DNA from 3 places in the Streptomyces sp. NPDC031466 genome. Region 3 is predicted to be linked to each of the others. Evidence: riboswitches for the same ligand, from Rfam matches in the RefSeq annotation. Region 3 holds a riboswitch; each other region holds the start of a gene.
The links. Region 3 has a riboswitch for cobalamin ahead of ACZ5GP_RS23485 (ribonucleoside-diphosphate reductase subunit alpha). Riboswitches for the same ligand answer to the same signal wherever they lie in the genome.

Region 1: linked by a shared signal. The riboswitch ahead of ACZ5GP_RS18500 (ABC transporter substrate-binding protein) and the one ahead of ACZ5GP_RS23485 (ribonucleoside-diphosphate reductase subunit alpha) in region 3 are both predicted to bind cobalamin.
Region 2: linked by a shared signal. The riboswitch ahead of ACZ5GP_RS04200 (ABC transporter substrate-binding protein) and the one ahead of ACZ5GP_RS23485 (ribonucleoside-diphosphate reductase subunit alpha) in region 3 are both predicted to bind cobalamin.

Annotation. Positions count from the first base shown of each region.
Region 1 is NZ_JBVIJT010000007.1:121,875-128,945, reverse strand. It holds gene ACZ5GP_RS18515 (putative leader peptide) at 82-183, opposite strand; gene ACZ5GP_RS18510 (ABC transporter ATP-binding protein) at 253-1,068, opposite strand; gene ACZ5GP_RS18505 (FecCD family ABC transporter permease) at 1,023-2,039, opposite strand; gene ACZ5GP_RS18500 (ABC transporter substrate-binding protein) at 2,162-3,121, opposite strand; cobalamin riboswitch at 3,167-3,286, opposite strand; gene ACZ5GP_RS18495 (M67 family metallopeptidase) at 3,290-3,712, opposite strand; gene ACZ5GP_RS18490 (amino acid permease) at 3,801-5,288, opposite strand; gene ACZ5GP_RS18485 (DUF2017 domain-containing protein) at 5,661-6,266, opposite strand; gene clpS (ATP-dependent Clp protease adapter ClpS) at 6,295-6,600, opposite strand; gene ACZ5GP_RS18475 (nicotinate phosphoribosyltransferase) at 6,689-7,071, shown strand, end outside.
Region 2 is NZ_JBVIJT010000002.1:302,985-310,055, forward strand. It holds gene ACZ5GP_RS04170 (arsenate reductase family protein) at 1-146, opposite strand, end outside; gene ACZ5GP_RS04175 (hypothetical protein) at 315-611, shown strand; gene ACZ5GP_RS04180 (alpha/beta hydrolase family protein) at 762-1,865, shown strand; gene ACZ5GP_RS04185 (haloacid dehalogenase-like hydrolase) at 1,977-3,110, opposite strand; gene ACZ5GP_RS04190 (helix-turn-helix domain-containing protein) at 3,355-4,215, shown strand; gene ACZ5GP_RS04195 (VOC family protein) at 4,221-4,679, shown strand; cobalamin riboswitch at 4,687-4,871, shown strand; gene ACZ5GP_RS04200 (ABC transporter substrate-binding protein) at 4,938-5,981, shown strand; gene ACZ5GP_RS04205 (FecCD family ABC transporter permease) at 5,978-7,006, shown strand.
Region 3 is NZ_JBVIJT010000009.1:205,128-212,198, forward strand. It holds gene ACZ5GP_RS23480 (ribonucleotide-diphosphate reductase subunit beta) at 1-595, opposite strand, end outside; gene ACZ5GP_RS23485 (ribonucleoside-diphosphate reductase subunit alpha) at 595-3,000, opposite strand; cobalamin riboswitch at 3,134-3,256, opposite strand; gene ACZ5GP_RS23490 (GNAT family N-acetyltransferase) at 3,319-3,822, opposite strand; gene mctP (monocarboxylate uptake permease MctP) at 3,911-5,536, opposite strand; gene ACZ5GP_RS23500 (DUF3311 domain-containing protein) at 5,533-5,787, opposite strand; gene ACZ5GP_RS23505 (YbdD/YjiX family protein) at 5,898-6,095, opposite strand; gene ACZ5GP_RS23510 (carbon starvation CstA family protein) at 6,113-7,071, opposite strand, start outside.

The DNA.
Region 1 (7,071 bases), on a different contig from region 3:
CGGCCGTGCTCGTGCACCGGTGTGCGCGGTCGTACGCGGTAGGGGCGCCGCGGCCCGTCGCTGGCCGTACGGCGGCAGGGGTCAGCGCGAACAGATGGCGCTGCTGAGCCTGCACAGGTCGACGTGCAGACGCGCCACGAGCAGCATGCCCGGCATCTTGTCGCTCACGTCGTGGGAAACCATGCGCTCATCGTATCGATTCCCGGTCCGGGTCCTGGAATGTGATCTCACATGATGGATGTTTTCCGTCCATCACCTGGATGCCGGGAGGTAGGTGACCGTCGGCGCCCCGGTCGCCGGGTGCACCGCGACCTCCGCCGTCACGCCGTAGACCTCGGCGAGCATCTCGCTGGTCAGGACCTCTTCGGGGGTGCCGGACGCGGCCACCCGGCCGGCCCGCAGGACGTAGAGGCGGTCGCAGAAGTAGGCGGCGAGATTCAGGTCGTGCAGGGCCAGGAGATTGGTCGTGCCGAGGGCGCCGACCAGGGAGAGGATCTCCAGCTGGTAGCGGATGTCGAGGTGGTTGGTCGGCTCGTCGAGGACCAGGACGGCGGGCTGCTGCACCAAGGCCCGGGCCACCAGCGCGCGTTGGCGCTCACCACCGGAGAGCCCCGCGAAGCAGCGCTCGGCGAGAGGGGCCGCGCCGACGCGGGCGAGGGCGGCCCGCACCAGTTCCTCGTCCCGCCCGCTGTCCCCCTCCCAGAACCGCTTGTGCGGGGAGCGGCCCATGGCGACGATCTGCCGGACGGTGAGGTCGAAGCCCGCCTGCCCGTCCTGCGGGACGGTGGCGATGCGCCGCGCGCGGGCCTTGGCGCCGAGCCCGGCCAGATCGGCGCCGTCCAGCAGGACGCGGCCCTCGGACGGGGCGAGCGCCCCGTACACGCAGCGCAGCAGCGTCGTCTTGCCGCTGCCGTTGGGGCCGACGACGCCCACGGTCTCGCCCTCGGCGACGGTCAGGCACACGCCGTCGAGCAGCCGTGCCCCGGCGGGCGTGCGGTAGCCGACGTCCTCGGCGCGCAGCGTCACGCGGCCATCCCCTCGGGGCGGTGGCTCCCGCGCAGCAGCCACAGGAAGAACGGGCCGCCCGTCAGCGCGGTGAGCACGCCGACCGGGATGTCCTGCGGGGCGGCCACCGTGCGCGCGGCGAGGTCCGCGACGACCAGGAACACCGCGCCCATGAGCGCCGCCACCGGCAGCAGCGGGCGGTGCGCGGCGCCGACCAGCATGCGGGCGGCGTGCGGCACCAGCAGGCCGACGAACCCGATGGCGCCGCTGTACGCGACGAGGACGCCGGTCAGGAGCGAGGCGAGGACGAAGACGGCGGCGCGGAAACGGGCGGTGTCCAGGCCGAGGACGGTGGCGCCCTCCTCGCCGACGAGCAGCAGGTCCAGGGGCCGGGCCAGCGCCACCAGCAGGAGCGTGCCGACGGCCAGGACGGCGCAGGGCAGGGCCAGCATGTCCCGGCGGGCGCCGCCGAGCCCGCCGAGCGTCCAGTACAGGACTTCCTTGAGCTGCTCGGCGCTGTCCGCGGTGACGAGGATGAGGCTGGTCAGGGCGGACAGGATGGAGGAGACCGCCACGCCCGCCAGGATCAGGCGCCCGGTGGCGAGGCCCCCGCCGCCGCTCGCGGCCAGGGCGTGGACGAGGACCAGGGCGAGCAGGGCGCCCGCGAAGGACGCCGCCGGGATCGTGACGGCGGTGGACAGGCCCGCGCCGAGGCCGAGGACGCCGCCGAGCACGATCGCGGAGACCGCGCCGACGGAGGCGCCCGAGGAGACGCCGAGCAGGAAGGGGTCCGCGAGGGGGTTGCGGACGAGGGCCTGCAGGACGGTGCCGATGACCGCCAGTCCGGCTCCTACGGTGGCACCCAGGACGACTCTGGGGAGTCGCACGTCCAGGACGATGGTGCGGAACGGGGAGGGTTCCGCGCGGCCTGTCAGGATGTCCAGGACTTGGGTCGGGGGGATGTGTACGGAGCCCAGGGCCAGGCCTGCGAGTAGCGCTGCCGCGAGGGCTGCGGTCAGTCCCGTCAGGATCAAGAGGCGGTGCCCCCTGGAGTTCCGTCTGTCGCCCTTCGGGCTCGTCCTCAAACGCCGGACGGGCTGGATTTCGCCTCCCCCGGGCTGGAGTTGACCGCCGTCGGGCCGATTCCGCAGGGTGCTCACAGCTGGTCCGCCAGTTTCCGCACCGCCTCCGGGGCTCGTACTCCTGTCACCACGTCCGACAGGGGAAGCACCGCGAACCGCTTGTGCTTGATCGCGGGGACGTCCGCCAGGACCGGGTCGTCGAGGAGGCGCTTCTTCTTCTGGGCGACGCTCGTGGCGCCGTAGTCGAGGATCAGGACGACCTCGGGCCGGCGCTCGACGACGGTCTCCCAGGACGCGTCGCCGAAGGACTTGCCGAGGTCTGCGAAGACGTTGCGGCCGCCCGCCCGCTCGATGATGTCGTTGCCGATGCCCCGGCCGCCCAGCGTGAACGCGGTCTTGTCGCCGCTGTCGTAGACGAAGACGGAGGCCGGCTCGTGGCCCCGCGACTTCTCCTGGGCGGCGGCCAGTTCGCGGCGCGCGCCGCTCACCCACTTCCGCGCCCGCTCGCGCACCCCGAACGTGGCGCCCACCTCGCGCACCTCGCGGTACACGTCGTCCATGGAGACCGCCCGCTTCGCGCAGGCCTCGACGTTCAGGCGGCTCTCGATGCCGGACTTCGCGAGGGCGGAGCGAGCGCGGCCGTCGCCGGCGAGGAAGGCGCTGGCGTAACCGCCGTAGACGAAGTCGGGGTCGGCGGCGAGGAGCTTCTCGTAGGAGGGGTACTCCCCGGCGAGCACGGGGACGGACCTGTACGCCCGCTCGTACTTCGGCAGGACCTGGTCGTCGAGGTAGGCGGTGCCGACGAGGCGGTCCGCCAGACCCAGTTCCAGCATCACCTCGGTGGCGTGCTGGTTCATGGTGACGGCGCGCTCGGGGGGTGCCGCGTACGTCGTCCGCACGCCGCAGTTGGTGACGGTGTACGGGAATCCGGCGGCCTTGGCGGCGGGCCTGGCGTCACCGGGTGCGGACGAGGAGCACGCGGCGAGCGGGACGAGCAGGGCGGCGGCGGTCAGGGCGCGCAGGGCTCGGGACATGGCTGAACTGCCTCCTCCGGGGGATTTCCGCGTCCCCCGCGTTGCGTGGAGTGCGGGCGGCAGGTCAGTTCCTGACTCCCCCGCCCCGGTGCGGGGTGGGGTCACAGTGGCGGGACCGTGCCGGATTCGCACCGGCTTCCTGGCTCCCGCCGCCCGAGGATGTCGGGCTCAGTATGCCTGGACCACGCGCACCTCTTCCTCGGTGACCTCGCCGTCCACGATGCGGAACGAGCGGAACTGGAAGGGGCCCGCGTCGTCGGTGTCGGCGGTGGAGACCAGGACGTAGTGCGCGCCGGGCTCGTTGGCGTAGGTGATGTCGGTGCGGGAGGGGTAGGCCTCGGTCGCGGTGTGCGAGTGGTAGACGATCACCGGCTCCTCGTCGCGGTCGTCCATCTCGCGGTAGAGCTTGAGCAGGTCGCCCGAGTCGAACTCGTAGAACGTGGGCGAGCGCGCGGCGTTCAGCATCGGGATGAACCGCTCGGGGCGGTCGGTGCCGGCGGGGCCCGCGACCACGCCGCAGGCCTCGTCGGGGTGGTCCTGGCGCGCGTGCGCGACGATCTGGTCGTGGAGGGCCTGGGTCAGGGTCAGCATGGCAGTCAGGATAAGCAGAGGGCCCGCACCGTACCGGAATGCGGTACGGGCGGGCCCGAATGCTGGACAGGTCCCCGAGGGGCGGGTGTCAGTCCTTGGCGGCCGGCTCACCGTCGGAGGCGACGGCGGGGGTCTTGCGCTTGTTGAAGGCGGCGGCCTCCGGGTTGCGCTTCTTGAGGATCAGGTAGGAGCCCGCGAGGATCGCGACCCACACCGGAGCGGCGTACAGCGAGATCCGGTTGTCCTCGTCGATGCCCATCATCACGATGACCATGCCGATGAACAGGAGCGCGAACCAGCTCGTGTACGGGGCTCCGGGCGCCCGGAAGGTGGACTGCGGCAGCTCACCGCGGTCGGCCTTGCGGCGGTAGCGGATCTGGCACGCCAGGATCATGATCCAGGCCCACATGCCGGAGATGGTCGCGAAGGAGACGACGTAGGTGAACGCCTTGCCGGGCCACTGGTAGTTGATCCAGACGCCGACCAGCATGCACGCGGCGGAGGCGGTGGTGCCGATCAGCGGCAGGCCGTTCTTCGTGAGCCTGGTGAAGAACTTCGGGCCCTGGCCGTTGAGCGCCAGGTCGCGCAGCATGCGGCCGGTGGAGTACATGCCGGAGTTGCAGGAGGAGAGCGCGGCGGTGAGGACCACGAAGTTCACGATCGCGGCGCCGATGCCGAGGCCCATCTCCTCGAAGGCCGCGACGAACGGCGAGACGCCGGGCTTGAAGTGCGTCCACGGCACGACCGACAGGATCATGATCAGCGCGCCGACGTAGAAGACGGCGATGCGCCACGGCACGGTGTTGATGGCCTTGGGCAGGACGGTCTTCGGGTCCTTGGACTCGCCCGCGGTGACGCCGACCAGCTCGACGGCGAGGAACGCGAACATCACGATCTGCAGCGTCATCAGCGTGGAGCCGATGCCGTTGGGGAAGAAACCGCCCTGGTTCCACAGGTGGGCCACGGAGGCGGTGTCACCGGCGTCGGAGAAGCCGATGGTGAGGATGCCGACGCAGATCAGGATCATGCCGATGATGGCGGTGACCTTGACCATCGAGAACCAGAACTCCAGCTCGCCGAAGAGCTTCACGGAGATGAGGTTCGCGCCGTACAGGATGACCGTGAAGATCAGCGCGTAGGCCCATTGCGGGACGGAGCCGTGGGTCCAGTACTGCATGTACTGGGCGGCCGCGGTGACTTCCGTGATGCCGGTGACGACCCAGAAGAGCCAGTACGTCCAGCCGGTCACGAAGCCGAAGAACGGGCCCATGAATTCGCGCGCGTACTCCGAGAAGGAGCCCGACACGGGGCGGTACATGAGGAGCTCGCCGAGCGCCCGCATGATGAAGAAGATGACGAGGCCCGCGATGGCGTACGCCAGGATGAGGCTGGGGCCCGCCTTGTGAATGGCCTTGCCCGCGCCGAGGAACAGGCCGGTGCCGATGGCACCGCCGATCGCGATCATCTGGATCTGCCGGGCCCCCAGACCGCGCTGGTAGCCCTCGCCGCCGGCGGCCTGCCCGGCACCATCGCCGTCGTGCCCGTCGTGCTGCTCTTCGACCTGCACTGAGGTCATGGTGACGCCTTTCTCCATGCTGATCCGCGCCCGCGTCTCGCGTTGATGGCTGCGGATCAGGTCCTGATCCCCCCGGATATGTATGGAGTGCTACCGGCGGTCTGCCGGCCCGAGCGCCCTCGGTGACATGGGTGGCGTCACCGAGCGGTCGTGAAGATTTATCACGGCGGCAACAGTGAGGGAATCGGCCACCTGTGGCGCACACCACAGGGAGAAGCGGACAAAGTCCGCCTTGGTGCGTATAACCGGACAATGAAGTGACGGGATCGTTATCCGGATTTGAGCGTCCGCTGAGCGAACGGACCGCCATGTGAACAGAAGGTGTCCTGTACAGCAAATACAGCTGTCCCGTACACCGATTTTTGGCCCCGCTCAGCCCAGCAACGTCCCGACCAGCGTCTCCTGCAGTCCGCCGAGCCAGAGATACGCCATCACCATCGGCTTGCGCGGGTCCGAGTCCGGCAGCCGGTAGAGCAGGTCGGCGTCCTCCTCGTCGGTGACCTCCAGGCGCGTGCCGATCGCGAGCCGCAGGTCATTGAGTGCCCCGAGCCAGTGCCGCGACTCCTCGACCGACAGCTTCAGGACAGCTCCGCCCTCGCCCGGGGACGCCATCGCGTCCAGCGAACGGATCACGACCAGCGCGTCGTCCCGCTTCTTGGCCCGCAGGTCGTTCTCCGTGAACCGGCGGAACTCGGCCGAATACGCTCGCAGTTCCTCCTCGCGCCCGATGTCCCCGGTCGCACTGCCGGGGCCCCCGTACGCGTCCGGCAGCAGGCGCTGCATCACGGGGTCGGCGGGCGGCTCGCTCGGCCCCTCGGCGAACAGCTCGGCCAGCGGGTCGTCGCCGGGCTCCCCGCCGGGGCCGGGGCCGATCAGCTCCAGGAGCTGCACGGCGAGGGAACGGATGATCGAGGTCTCGACCTCGTCGAGCGCGACGGCGGCGCCGCCCCCGGGGATCGGTTCGAAGTGTCCAGGCATCAGATGCGTCGCTGCTTCCGGTCCGCCGCTACTTGCGGTCCTGCTGAAGGGTGGCCCACAGCCCGTACCCGTGCATGGCCTGGACGTCGCGCTCCATCTCCTCGCGGGAGCCGCTGGAGACGACCGCGCGGCCCTTCTCGTGCACGTCCATCATCAGCTTGGTGGCCTTCTCCTTCGAGTACCCGAAGTACGTCTGGAACACGTACGTCACATAGCTCATGAGGTTCACGGGGTCGTTGTGCACGAGCGTGATCCAGGGGACGTCCGGCTCGGGGACGACGAACGTCTCCTCGTCCGATTCCGGGCGGGTGATCTCTGCGGGAGCCGTACTCACACGCCCATGCTGCCACCTCGGTGGGGCACTCGCACAAACGGGCCCACGAAATCGTCAGAGTGACGAGATGCGGGGTAGCATCCTTCGCATGAACACAGCGGACCTTGGCCTGCCGGTGGATGTTCCGTCGACGGCGCTCTTCACGGACCAGTACGAGCTGACCATGCTCCAGGCCGCACTGAAGGCCGGCACCGGCGACCGGCGCTCGGTCTTCGAGGTCTTCACCCGCAGACTGCCCGAGGGGCGGCGCTACGGCGTCGTGGCGGGCACCGGGCGGGTCCTGGACGCGGTGGAGAACTTCCGCTTCGACGCGGACGTCCTCGGCTTCCTGCGCGAGCGGGACATCGTCGACGAGGCCACCCTCCAGTGGCTGGCCGGCTACCGCTTCACCGGCGACATCTGGGGCTACCCCGAGGGCGAGGTGTACTTCCCCGGCTCGCCGATCCTGCGGGTCGAGGGCTCCTTCGCCGA
Region 2 (7,071 bases), on a different contig from region 3:
CCCAGACGTTCGAGGACGGCGCGGATCTCGTCCTCGCTCGGCACGTCGTCGAGGTAGCGGCGCACGGTGTAGTCGGCACCCTCCGCGTCGAGCAGCGTCAGGGCGCTCCGGCACTTCGAACAGGCGGGGTTGATCCAGATCTCCATGCCCACACGCTACCCCCGGACCACCCGCCCCAGGCCCGTGCGGCACGGCCTTGTTCGAATACCTCAAAGCCCGTCTGGCCAGCGGCGATTGTCAGTGCCGGGCGGTAGAATCAACGTAGTGTTCGAGGGCGCCCGACGGGGGGTCCCGACCGCGACAGGAGGATGCCCGTGCCCGCTGCCGCACCGACGAAGAAGCGTGTTTCCCGACCCGTACTGATCGACCTGCCGTACGCGCCACTGGAGAAGAAGGCGCTGCCCGCCGGCCGCCCCCGCGAGTGGTACGTCAACCACAACCGCCGCCTCAAGGCCATGCGCCTGGCGATCGCCCTGCTCGACTCGGGCGTCCATCTGCCGAACCAGGCGAAGAACAGCACGATAAGGAGCATGGCGGAGCAGGTCGGGATCCACCCGCCCTCCGACATCACCTGCCACATGGTGCGCGCATTGATGCGCTACAGCCGCTGAGCGAGCGGCTGCGCCGCGCCGGTCGAGCAAGTGCGGGGCGCGCGGCGGGAGTTGCCCGCCGCGCGCCCCGTCCTGTCGTGGCCCGTCCCGTCGTGCCCCGTTTCGGCGTGGGCCCGTGCGGTCATGTGTGCGATGGGACATGCTGGGCCCATGACCCAGCCGGAACCCGTCGGCGCGCTGCCGCTCGTGACGACCGCCGAACTGCCGGACGGCACCCGCCTTCCGGTGTGCGGCCTGCGCGCCCCCGCGCCCGAACGCTTCCTGCCGTCCGGCTCGGGGCCGGCGCCGGGGCCGCCCCCGGCTCCCGTGGTGCTCGTCCTGCCGGCCATGGGCGCCCCCGCCCGCTTCTACCGCCGCTTCGCGCGTCAGCTGCACGACGAGGGGCTGACCGCGCTCACCGCCGACCTGCGCGGCCAGGGCGAGGCGACCCCGCGCGCCACCGGCCGCGCGGCGGGCGACCACGGCTACCGCGCGATCGTCGAGGAGGACCTGCCGGCGGTTCTCGCCGCGATCCGAGCCGAGCTGGGCCCCGAGCCGCCCCTGTACCTCCTCGGCCACAGCCTCGGCGGTCAACTCGCCTTGGTGTACGCGTCATTGGCGAGAAAAGCCGTCGGCGTCGGGGACTCGGACTTCAGGGGCTCGGGTGTCGGGGGCTCGGGCTTCAGTGGCTCCGGTGTCGGAGGCCCCGGCGTCGGGGGCCCCGGCGTCGGGGGCCCCGGCGTCGGGGGCCCCGGCGTGGCGGGCCCCGGCGTCGACGGAGTGGTGATCGTCGCCACCGGCTCGGTCTGGTTCCGCGCGTTCGGCCCCCTGCGCGGCCCCGGCCTGCTCCTGACCCAACTGCTGATCACCGCCACGGCGGCCGTGCTCGGCCGCTGGCCCGGCACCCGGCTCGGCTTCGGCGGCGACCAGCCGAGGGGCGTCATGCGCGACTGGGCGCGCCAGGTGCGCACGGGCCGCTACAGCGCCAGAGGGTCCGCGCTCGACTACGAAACGGCGCTCGGCACCCTGGACCTGCCCGTGCTCGCCGTCTCCGTCGAGCGCGACGCCTACGCCCCCGCCGGCGCCCTCGACCACCTGCTCGCCAAGACCCCGCGGGCGCGCCTCACCCGCCACCACCTGACCGCGCGGGAGGCGGGCACCCGGCTCGACCACTTCGCCTGGGCCCGTGCGGGCGGCGCGCTCGCCAAGCTGGTGGCGGCCTGGGCGACCGCCGACGAGCACCGGGCGGGGGTATACCGGGCCGGGAAGTCATGACTCGTACGCCCGTGACTCGTACGCCCGTGAGCCGTACGCTCATGAGCCGTACGCCCGTGACCCTGACGCCCATGAGCCGTACGCCCTCGGCCGACGCGGGCCGTCGGCGTGTCAGCCGATCTGCTCCGGAGTGACCGTCAGCCACCGCTTGTCCGCGGTCACCTCCTGGCCCAACTCCCGCTGGCGCCGCGCGTTCTCCTCCTTCATGCCGTCGAGCTGCTTCATGTACGCGTTCTTGCGGTTGACCCACACCCGTACGCCGCCGTGCTCCACGTCCGCGGAGTGGAACAGCATCGGGCCGTCGCTGACCGGGGTGTCCCCGGCCACCAGGATCGGCTTCCGCCACTCGTCGATGTAGGTGTTGATCGCCGCGGGCTTGCCCTCGAACCAGGTCAGCGGCGCCCACAGGTGCGGCGTCAGCTCGCGCCCGGCGAGCCGCGCCCGCTCCTTCTCGCCGAAGCGGCCCTCGGCGATCTCCTTGCGGGAGGTGGTGACGTCACCGGTCCCGCGGTCCTTGAGCTGGAGCGAGACGCCGATGACGTTCTGCGGCCGCACGCCGTAGCCGTACTTCGGGTCCGCGAGGACCATGCGCACCAGGTCCTCGGCGGCCGCGCTGACCACGTACACCTCGATGCCGTGCGCCCGCAGCGTCCGGTACAGCTGCCGCATGCCCGGCGAGAACTCCGGCGGCTTCACCTCGGTCCTCGTCGGCTTCCCGTCCTCGTAGTACTCGGCCGGGATCGGCTTGCCGTACGCCAGCAACTCATCGACGTACTTCTTGAGTTCCCTCAGCGTGAACCCGGAGAAGATCTGCGCGGCCCAGGGGTAGCAGACCTGGTCGTCCACCTCGCACAGCCGGTTGTAGTAGCTGTAGAGGCTCTCCTTGTGCCCGGCCTTGTCCTTGAAGGGGATGACCTTCAGGGACGGGTCCATGGTCTTGCGGGTCAGGACACCCTTCATCTCCAGGAAGGGCAGCAGCGACTCCTCCAGGTCGTTGCGGTACGTCGTGTTGTCCGCGTCGAAGACGGCGTACGCGCCCTTGTGGTCGTTCGCGGCGATGACCTCGCCGAGCCGCTTCGCGACGGGCTTCGGCCAGTGCGACAGCTCGCGGGCGGTGGCCGCCGAGGTGTCGGCGGCGGACGCCTCGTTCGTCGGCCACAGCGCGCTGCCCGCGAGGACGGCGGCGGCCAGCGCGCCCACGGTGGCGATGAGGGCCGGCCTGCTCTTCACCCGTACTGCTGCCATGTCTCTGTGTCCCTGCCGTTCCCTGCGAGCGGAGTGCGCCCCGTTCGGAGCGGCGCGCAACTCTATGGGCCCCCGGGGGCCGATTCCCATGATCGACGTCACCGTGCGGCGGCGGCATGGGGGGAGGCGGAGGCGGGTAGCGGAGAGGGACGCCGGGCCCGGGAGAGCGGCGGGCAAGGGCGGGGGCGGCGGGTGCCGGGAGGGGCCCGCAGCGGACGGCGATCACATCGCCCATACTGGCCGCATGGGCTCCCGTGAGTTCGTCAGAGCCGTCCCCCGGCTCGACGGCATGGTCGTCTCCGCGGTCGGCTACCGCACCGCGGGACAGCGCCCCGCCCTGCACCGGGGCCTGCCCTCGCCCCACCTGACGGTGATCTTCTCGCTGGACGGCACCATCGCCGGCGGCGACACCCCCGACCAGGCGAGCGGCGCGGACGCCGCCCGCACCGACATCGTCGTGGGCGGCCTGCACCAGAGCCCCGTGTACGTCGTCCAGCCCGAGCACGAGGCGGGCATCCAGCTCGCCGTGCACCCGCTGGCGGCCCGCGCCCTCCTCGGCCTGCCCGCCGGAGCGCTGACCGGACAGCCCGTCGTCGCCGGCACCGACGTGTTCGGCGAGCGCGCCGCCGACCTCCGCGAGCGGCTGTGCGAGCTGGACCACTGGGAGGACCGCTTCGCCGCCCTGTCCGCCTACCTGCGGCGGCGCGCGGCCACCGAACGGACCGCCGGGTCCGTACGCCCCGAGGTCGCCGAGGCCTGGGCCTGGCTGGCCCGGCACCGCGGCGCGGGCACGCTGGGCGCCCTGTCCCGGCACGTCGCGCTCAGCGAACGCCGCCTGACCGCGCTCTTCCGCGCCGAGACCGGGCTGAGCCCCAAGCAGGCCGCCCGCCTGATGCGCTTCCAGCACGCGAAGGACGCCGTGGTCCGCGCCGTCGCGGCGGGCGGCCCGCCGAACCTCGCCCGGGTCGCGGCCGACACCGGCTACTGCGACCACTCCCACCTCGTACGCGACTTCCGCCAGTACACGGGGACGAGCCCGACCGGCTGGCTCGCCGAAGAGTGCCGGAACATCCAAGCCGGGGCACACGGCGAGGGCGAAGAGTGAAGGACATGAACACCACACCGAACCCCACACCCAACCCCACACCGCCCCCCGCCCCCGCCGCGCCGGCCCCCACCATCTGGCCGGGCCTCCAGGCCGAGGACGCCCCCGCGCTGATCGACTTCCTCGTCGGCACCGTCGGCTTCCTGCGCACGGCCGTCTACGAGGACGGCGGCCGCGTCGTCCACGCCCAGCTCGACTGGCCCGAGGGCGGCGGCGTCATGCTCGGCTCCCACGACCCCGCCACCGAGGGCACCTGCGGCACACCCGGCACCGCGAGCGCCTACGTCGTCACCGACCGGGTGGAGGACCTGTACCGCCGCCTCACCGAGGCGGGCGTGCGGGTCATCGCCGAGATCGAGGACAAACCGTACGGCGGCCGCGAGTTCGCCGTCGCGGACCCAGAGGGAAACCACTGGTCCTTCGGCTCCTACCGGGGCGAGCCGAGGCCCGGACCGACCCCGTGAGCACGCGTGATAACTTGCGCAAGCCAGTCAAACCCACACCTGGGCCAGGGAATCCGGTGCGAATCCGGAACTGACGCGCAGCGGTGAGGGGGACGGGCGGGGCCACGGCCACTGGGCGTCTCACGACGCCCGGGAAGGCGCCCCGCCCGGTCGATCCCGAGTCCGAAGACCTGCTGGCGCCTTCGCCCGCACACCGGGCGGCGAAGGTCGTGACGCAGACCAGGCTCCGCGTATGAGCCGTGACACCCAAGGGATCGCGTGTCCTCGAAAGCCCGTACACCCGTCCTGCGCTGTGCCGGACTCCTCACGGCCGGCACGCTCGCGCTCAGCGCCTGCGGCGGCGGCTCGGCACCGGAGCCCGCGGGCAAAGGCGCCGACGGCTACCCCGTCACCGTCGCCTCCTGCGGCAAAAACGTGCAGGTCACGGCCCCGCCCCAGCGCGCCGTCTCGCTCGACCAGGGCTCCACGGAGATCCTGCTCTCCCTCGGGCTCGCCGACCGCATGGCCGGCACCGGCACCTGGACCGACCCGGTCGCGAAGAACCTGGAGAAGGACAACGCGAAGGTGGAGCGGCTCGCCGACCGCTACCCCTCCCTGGAGAAGGTCCTTGCCAAGGAACCGGACTTCGTCAGCGCCTCCTTCCTCTACACCGTCGGCAAGGGCGGCGTCGCCGACCGCGCGAAGTTCACCGACCTCGGCGTGCCCGTCTACGTCTCGCCCACCGACTGCGCGGGCAAGGACAACGACGGCGGCGGCGACGGCAAACGCGTGCGGACCCTCACCATGGACACCGTCTACGGCGAGATCCGCGACCTGGCGAAGGTGTTCGGCGTGCGACAGCGCGGCGAGCGGCTGATCGCCGACCTGAAGGGCCGCGTCGCGAAGGCCACGAAGGACATCAAGGCGTCCGACGCGACGATCCTGTACTGGTTCGCCAACTCCGACGCCCCGTACATGGCGGGCTGCTGCGGCGCCCCCGGCATCATCACCCGCGAACTCGGCGCGAAGAACGTCTTCGACGACACCCGCGAGGAGTGGCCCCAGATCAACTGGGAGACCGTCGCCGACCGCGACCCCGACGTCCTCGTCATCGGCGACCTCACCCGCAGGTCGCAGTCCGCCGAGAGCGCCGAGGCGAAGATCAGGTTCCTGGAGACCAACCCGGCGACCAAGAACCTGACCGCCGTAAAGAAGAAGTGGTACGTCCGGCTCAGCGGCCAGGCCATGAACCCCACGATCCGTACCGTCGACGGCATCGAGCAAGTGGCGGCCGGGCTGCGGAAGTTCGGGCTCACCACATGAGCGTGGCCGCACCCGCCCGGCAGGGGCTGCTGTGGCTGGCCGCGTGCGCGGCGCTCGCGCTGTCCGTGGCGGTCGCCGTCACCATCGGCCCCGCCGAGATCTCCGTCCCCGACGTGTGGTCGGTGCTCGCCGCGCACCTCGGCTGGGGCGAGTCGCGCCTCACCCCCCTCAGGGACGGCATCGTCTGGAACCTGCGGATGCCCCGCACCCTGCTCGCCGCCGTCTGCGGCGCGGGTCTCGCGGTGTGCGGGGCGGTCATGCAGTCCCTGCTCCGCAACCCCCTCGCGGACCCCTTCGTGCTCGGGGTGTCGTCCGGGGCGTCCACGGGGGCCGTCGCGGTCGTCGTCCTCGGGGTGGGCGGGGGAGCGGTGTCCATCTCGGCGGGCGCCTTCGTGGGCGCGCTCCTGTCCTTCGCGCTCGTCCTGCTCCTGAGCCACACGCTGGGCGGGACGACGGACCGGGTGGTGCTGTCCGGCGTGGCCGCGCTGCAGCTCTTCTCCGCGCTGACGTCGTTCGTCATCCTCACGGCGGGTGACGCGGAGACCACCAGGGGCGTGCTGTTCTGGCTGCTGGGCTCGCTCAGCGGGGCGGGCTGGACGGACGTGTGGCTGTGCGCCGCCGTCCTCGCCGTGGCGCTGGCCGTCTGCCTCGGCCACGCCCGTACGCTCGACGCGTTTGCGTTCGGCCAGGAGGCGGCGGCGACACTGGGCGTGCACGTGGCGCGCACCCGGCTCGTGCTGCTCTGCGTGACGGCGCTGCTGACCGCCGCGCTGGTCAGCTCGGCGGGCGCCATCGGTTTCGTGGGCCTGGTCCTGCCGCACGCGGCCCGCGCCTTCGCCGGCTCGGGCCACGCCCGCCTGCTGCCGGTCACGGCACTGGCCGGGGCGCTCTTCCTGGTCTGGGTGGACACTTTGGCCCGTACGGCCCTGGATCCCCAGGAGGTCCCGGTGGGCGTGGTGACGTCACTCATCGGCGTACCGGCGTTCGTGCTGGTGCTGTACCGGACGCGGGGGGCGACGACGTGAGGCCCGAGAGGTCGTATGACGTGACGCCCGAGACGACGCCCGACGGGACGCCCGAGGCGGCGCAC
Region 3 (7,071 bases):
GGCTGCGGAACCAGTAGACGTAGGCGAAGGCACCGTAGAAGAACAGGCCCTCGATGCACGCGGCGAAGCAGATCAGGTTGAGCAGGAAGCGGCGGCGGTCGGCCTGCGTCTCCAGCCGGTCCAGCTTCTCGACCGAGTCCATCCACTTGAAGCAGAACTGCGCCTTCTCGCGGATCGAGGGGATCTCCTCGACCGCGTCGAACGCGGCCGCCCGGTCCTGCGGATCGGGCAGATACGTGTCGAGCAGCGTCAGATAGAACTGGACGTGCACGGCCTCCTCGAACAGCTGACGGCTCAGGTACAGCCGCGCTTCGGGGGAGTTGATGTGCTTGTAGAGCGTCAGCACGAGGTTGTTGGAGACGATCGAGTCGCCGGTCGCGAAGAACGCGACGAGGCGGCCGATCAGGTGCTGCTCCTCGGGCGTCATCTTCGCCAGGTCGGTGACGTCCGAGTGCAGGTCGACCTCCTCCACCGTCCAGGTGTTCTTGATCGCGTCCCGGTAGCGCTCGTAGAAGTCCGGGTAGCGCATGGGGCGCAGGGTCAGCTCGAAGCCCGGGTCGAGGAGGTTCTTCTCGCTGTTCGTCGTGGTGCTCATTACTGGCAGGCCTCGCAGGACTCGGGGTTTTCCAGGGAGCAGGCGACGGCCTCTTCGGCCGTGACCTGCGCGGGGACGGGGGCGGTGGTGGCGGCGCCGGAGCCGGCCGCGCGGGCGATGCGGGTGGCGGGGCGCGAGCGCAGGTAGTACGTGGTCTTCAGACCCCGCTGCCAGGCGTAGGCGTACATCGAGGAGAGCTTGCCGATGGTCGGCGTCTCCAGGAAGAGGTTGAGGGACTGCGCCTGGTCGAGGAACGGGGTGCGCGCGGCGGCCATGTCGATCAGGCCGCGCTGCGGGATCTCCCACGCGGTGCGGTACAGCGCGCGGACGTCCTCGGGGATCCAGCCGAAGCCCTGTACCGAGCCGTTGGCCTCGCGCAGCGCCTCACGGGTCTGCGCGTCCCAGACGCCGAGCCGCTTCAGCTCCTGCACGAGGTAGGCGTTGACCTGGAGGAACTCCCCGCTGAGCGTCTCGCGCTTGAAGAGGTTGGAGACCTGCGGCTCGATGCACTCGTACACGCCCGCGATGGAGGCGATGGTGGCGGTCGGCGCGATGGCCAGCAGCAGCGAGTTGCGCATGCCGGTCTCGGCGATACGTTCCCGCAGGGCCGCCCACCGCTCGGGCCAGGTCAGCTCGACGCCGTAGTGGTCCGGGTGCAGCACGCCCCGCGCGGTGCGGGTCTTCTCCCAGGCGGGCAGCGGGCCGTTGCGGACGGCGAGGTCGGCGGAGGCCTCGTACGCGGCGAGCATGATCCGCTCGGCGATGCGGGTGGAGAGCGCACGCGCCTCGGGGGAGTCGAAGGGCAGCTTCAGCCGGAAGAAGACGTCCTGGAGGCCCATCGCGCCGAGGCCCACCGGGCGCCACTTGGCGTTGGAGCGCCCGGCCTGCTCGGTCGGGTAGAAGTTGATGTCCACGACGCGGTCGAGGAAGGTGACGGCGGTGCGGACGGTCTCGTCGAGGCGCTCCCAGTCGATGTCGCCGCTCGCCGTGTCCACGAAGGCGCCGAGGTTCACCGAGCCGAGGTTGCACACGGCCGTCTCGCCGTCGTCCGTGACCTCCAGGATCTCCGTGCAGAGGTTGGAGGAGTGCACGGTGTGGCCGGGCTCCGCCGTCTGGTTGGCGGTGCGGTTGGCGGCGTCCTTGAACGTCATCCAGCCGTTGCCGGTCTGCGCGAGGGTGCGCATCATGCGGCCGTACAGGTCGCGGGCCGGGATGGTCTTCTTCGCGAGCCCGGCGGCCTCGGCCTCGCGGTAGGCGGCGTCGAACTCCTCGCCCCACAGGTCGACCAGCTCGGGCACGTCGGCCGGGGAGAACAGCGACCAGTCCTGGTCGGCGGCGACCCGGCGCATGAACTCGTCCGGGATCCAGTGCGCGAGGTTGAGGTTGTGCGTGCGGCGCGCGTCCTCACCGGTGTTGTCGCGCAGCTCCAGGAACTCCTCGATGTCGGAGTGCCACGTCTCCAGGTAGACCGCGGCGGCGCCCTTGCGCCGGCCGCCCTGGTTCACGGCGGCGACCGAGGCGTCCAGGGTCTTCAGGAACGGCACGATGCCGTTGGAGTGCCCGTTCGTGCCGCGGATGAGCGAACCCCGGGAGCGGACGCGGGAGTAGGACAGGCCGATGCCGCCCGCGTGCTTGGAGAGCCGTGCGACCTGGTGGTAGCGGTCGTAGATGGAGTCCAGCTCGTCCAGCGGGGAGTCGAGGAGGTAGCAGGAGGACATCTGCGGGTGGCGGGTACCGGAGTTGAAGAGCGTCGGCGAGGACGGCAGATAGTCCAGGCGGCTCATCAGGCGGTACAGCGCGGCGACCTCGTCGAGCGCGCGCTCGCTGCCGTCCTCCGCCAGGCCGCTCGCGACGCGCAGCATGAAGTGCTGCGGGGTCTCGATGACCTGCCGGGTGATCGGGTGGCGCAGCAGATAGCGGCTGTGCAGGGTGCGCAGGCCGAAGTACTCGAAGCGGAAGTCGGCGCCGTCGGCGAGCGCGCCCTCCACCAGCGCGTCGAGCCGGGCCGCGTGTTCGGTCACGAAGGACGCCGTGCGGTCGGCGATCAGGCCCTCGCGGTGGCCGACCGCGACGGAGTCGGTGAAGGAGCGCACGCCCTGCGTCGCCGCCTCCTCGCGGATGCCGATCGACAGGAGCCGTGCCGCCAGCTTGGAGTACGCCGGGTCCTCGGAGATGAGCCCCGCGGCCGCCTCGGTGGCCAGCTCCCGCAGCTCGGCCTCGTCGGCCCGCGCCGAGCGGCCGCGCAGCGCGGCGGCGGCCACCCGGCCGGGGTCGGCGTCGGGCAGGTCGGCGGTGAGGTCGGTCAGGGTGCGCAGCAGCGCGGTCCCCGGCCCGTCGGTTCCTTCGGCACCCTGGGCGGTGGGCGTCGACGGCGCTGACGCGGGTTCGGCAGGCGCGATGGTCACGTGGGGGCACTCCCTCGCTCGGCTCTGGGCCAGGGGGGAGGGATGGGCGCACACGGGCGCACCCGGGCAGGGCGGCGTACCGCGTCCACCGGCCCACTCCACGAGGCCCGGACGGTCGGCACCCGGACCGGACGGTACGGGTGCGCTGCCGGCAGGTCCTCGGACTCCGCGTACGCCGAATGCGTACACATGCACCGTTGCGGGACAGTTCCGGACTTGCACCGGATTCCCCTGCGGCGACAGCGAGCACGAGCATACATCTTGTGCCGGGCCTTGGAGGCGGGCCCACATCTTGTGTCGGCTCGCGGGGGGCGGCGCCTACAGCGTCAGCGTGTACGCCAACAGCGGCACCGTCTCGATGGGCCTCCAGTCGCGTTCGGGCGCGCGCCGGAAGCCCAGGCGCTCGTACAGCCGGTGGGCGGTGTGCATCGACGTCTGGGTGGACAGGACGAGCCCGGTGCGGCCCGCGTCCTTGGAGCGCCGCACGCACTCCCGTACGAGCGTCTCGCCGACGCCTCTGCCGCGGGCCTCGGGGGAGACGGCCAGCATGCGGATCTCGGCCTCGCCGGCGCGGGCGATGTCCGCCATCGGGCCGCCGGACGGCACGTAGGTGACGCAGCCGAGCGCCTTCCCGTCCGCCGCGGCCACCAGGACCTCGGCGGCGGCCGCGCGCGCCGCCACGTCGCGCAGCACCGCGAGGTAGGGGTCGTCCGCCCCGAAGTCCAGGTGGCCGTCGGCGAGATAGGCCTGTGCGGTGAGGGCGCCGAGCGCCTCGTACTCGTCGGGGTGTGCGGGTCTGATCGTGAGGGTGGTGTTGTCCATGCGGCGCAGTGTGCAGCACGGGCACGGCGAAGGGCCGCCGAATTTCCGGCGGCCCTTCGTCATGCGGCCCTGCGTCACGGGGTCGTGTTCAGTGCGCGGCGCCCGCCGTCGCCGGCGGCAGCTCCTCGACGACGCCGGGGTCACCCGCGTCCGCGGTGTAGTCCTCGGGGGAGGTCTCGTCGATGCCGTCGGGGGCCTTCAGCGCCCGCATGGCGAAGGTGAGGACCACCGTCACGAGCACGTTCAGGACGAACGCGGTGAGGCCGATGTAGCCGATCTCGCCGATGCCCGGGATCGAGTCGGACGAGCCGCCGAAGTGCTTCTGCGTCGGCGAGGCGACACCGTAGGCGGCCAGCGTGCCGTAGACCATGCCGACCGCCCAGCCCGCGAGCAGCGCCCAGCGGTGGAACCAGCGGGTGAACAGGCCGCCGACCAGGGCGGGCATGGTCTGGAGGATCCAGATGCCGCCCAGGAGCTGGAAGTTGATCGCGACGGTCTTGTCCATGGTGAGGACGAAGACCAGCGCGCCCACCTTCACCAGCAGCGAGACCAGCTTGGAGACCTTGGTCTCCTGCTCGGGCGTCGCGTCGGGCTTGAGGAAGTCCTTGTAGATGTTGCGGGTGAAGAGGTTCGCGGCCGCGATGGACATGATGGCCGCGGGGACCAGCGCGCCGATGCCGATGGCCGCGAAGGCCACGCCCGTGAACCAGTCGGGGAACATGGTCTCGAAGAGCTGGGGGATCGCCAGCTGGCCGTTGTCCACCTTGATCCCGGCCGCGATCGCCATGAAGCCGAGCAGGGCGAGCAGGCCGAGCATCAGCGAGTACAGCGGCAGGATGGTGGTGTTGCGGCGGATCACGTCGCGGCTCCTGGAGGAGAGCGTCGCGGTGATCGAGTGCGGGTACATGAACAGCGCGAGGGCCGAGCCGAGCGCGAGCGTCGCGTACGTCCACTGGCCGGCCTCGGCGGGCGCGAGCGCGCCGCGCGGCTTGCCGGTCGCCGGGTTGGTCTGCGCGAAGGCGTCACCGGCCTTGGCGAAGATGTCGTCGAAGCCGCCGAGCTTGATCGGGATGTAGATGATCGCGACGACGATGACGAGGTAGATCAGACCGTCCTTCACGAACGCGATCAGCGCGGGTGCGCGCAGCCCCGAGGAGTAGGTGTACGCGGCGAGCACCGCGAAGGCGATCAGTAGCGGCAGGTCCTTGACGAACCAGTTGGTGTCCGGGCCGCCGCCGACGCCCATGACGTCAAGGACGGCCTGGATGCCGACCAGTTGGAGCGCGATGTAGGGCATCGTGGCGAGGATTCCGGTGACCGCGACGGCCAGCGAGAGCCCCTTGGAGCCGAAGCGTCCGCGCACGAAGTCGGAGGTCGTCACATAGCCGTGCTTGTGCGAGACCGACCACAGGCGCGGCAGGAAGGTGAAGATCAGCGGGTAGACGAGGATCGTGTACGGCACCGCGAAGAAGCCGGCCGCGCCCGCCGCGTAGATCGCCGCGGGGACGGCGACGAAGGTGTACGCGGTGTAGAGGTCGCCGCCGAGCAGGAACCACGTCACCCAGGTGCCGAACGACCGGCCGCCGAGGCCCCATTCGTCCAGGCTCTGGTTCTCGGCCCTGCGCCAGCGGGCGGCGAGGAAGCCCATGACCGTGACCGCGACGAAGAAGAAGATGAAGACGGCGAGCGCGACGCCGTTGACCCCGTCCTTCATGACCGCCCACCTTCCTTGCGGGCGCGCTGGTCGCGCTGCCACAGCTTGTACGCGGTCATCGTGAGCAGGGTGGAGATGATCACCCAGAGCATCTGGTACCAGTAGAAGAACGGGATGCCGATGAAGGTCGGTTCGACCTTCGCGTACGAACTCACCCAGAGCATTGCCACGAAGGGTGCGACAAGGCAGGCTGCGATGACCACGCGGACCGGTGTGACCACCGGTCTGTTCACTTCAGGCGCATCTGACATGTCGCGGCTCCGTTCCCTCACTTATCCCATGCTTAACGTGCGGGAAATCTAAGCCACAGTCTCGCTGTATGGAACCCCTGTCCGGATAACGGACTGGTCGATGTGCCTGCTCAACAGCAGCGGAACCCTTGCCGGGGGTCCGACTCCTGGCGGTCCGTCCGCATGCGCTCGAACGCGCGACGGCTGGGCACCGGCGCGGCCGGATGGTCCTCGCGTACGTGCGCCACATACCGCTCGTACGCCGACTCGCCGGTCAACTCGCGGACGTACCACCGAAGTCGGCGCAGCCCGCGCGAGGCCATGGTCATGGCGCGCACCACTATGCTCATACCGTCAACTTCGATTCCACGTAGGGCACTTCGTGCAGTGCGGTGGCGGCGGGGTCGCGCACGTGCCGTACGCACACCCGCGCCGCGTCGACGATCACGATGACGACGAGCAGGGCGAGGGCCGCCGAAAGGACGCCGTCCACCGTGGAGTTGGTGACGACGGTGTGCATGTCGTCCATGGTCTTGGCGGGCGGCAATATCCTGCCCTCCTCGATGGCGTCCCGGTAGCGGGAGCGCTGCGTGAAGAACCCCACCCGCGGGTCGCCGGAGAACACCTTCTGCCAGCTCGCCGTCAGGGTCACCGTCACGTCCCAGGCGAGCGGGACGCCCGTGATCCAGGCCCACTTGAGGCGACCCGACTTCACCAGCAGGGTCGTGCAGACGGTCAGGGCGACGGCGGCGAGGAGCTGGTTGGCGATGCCGAAGATCGGGAAGAGCTGGTTGATCCCGCCGAGCGGCTCATGGACGCCGACCCACAGGAAGTACCCCCAGAGGCCGGTGACGGCGGCGCTGGTCAGCACCAGGCCGGGCTTCCAGCTCACCCTCTTGAAGGGCTCGCAGACATTGCCGAGCATGTCCTGGAGCATGAAGCGGCCCACGCGCGTGCCCGCGTCGAGCGCGGTCAGGATGAACAACGCCTCGAACATGATCGCGAAGTGATACCAGAAGGCCCGCAGTGAGCCGCCCGTGACCTGGGAGAAGATCTCGGAGACACCGACCGCGAGCGTGGGCGCGCCGCCGGTGCGCGAGAGCAGCGAGGACTCCTCCACGTCCTTGGCGGCCTGCGCGAGGTCGGCGGGGGAGAGGGAGTACCCGAAGCCCGCGACGGCCTTCGACGCCTCCCGCACGGTGTCTCCGACGACCCCCGCCGGCGCGTTCATCGCGAAGTACAGCCCGGGATCGATGATCGACGCCGCGACCAGTGCCATGATCGCCACGGCCGACTCCATCAGCA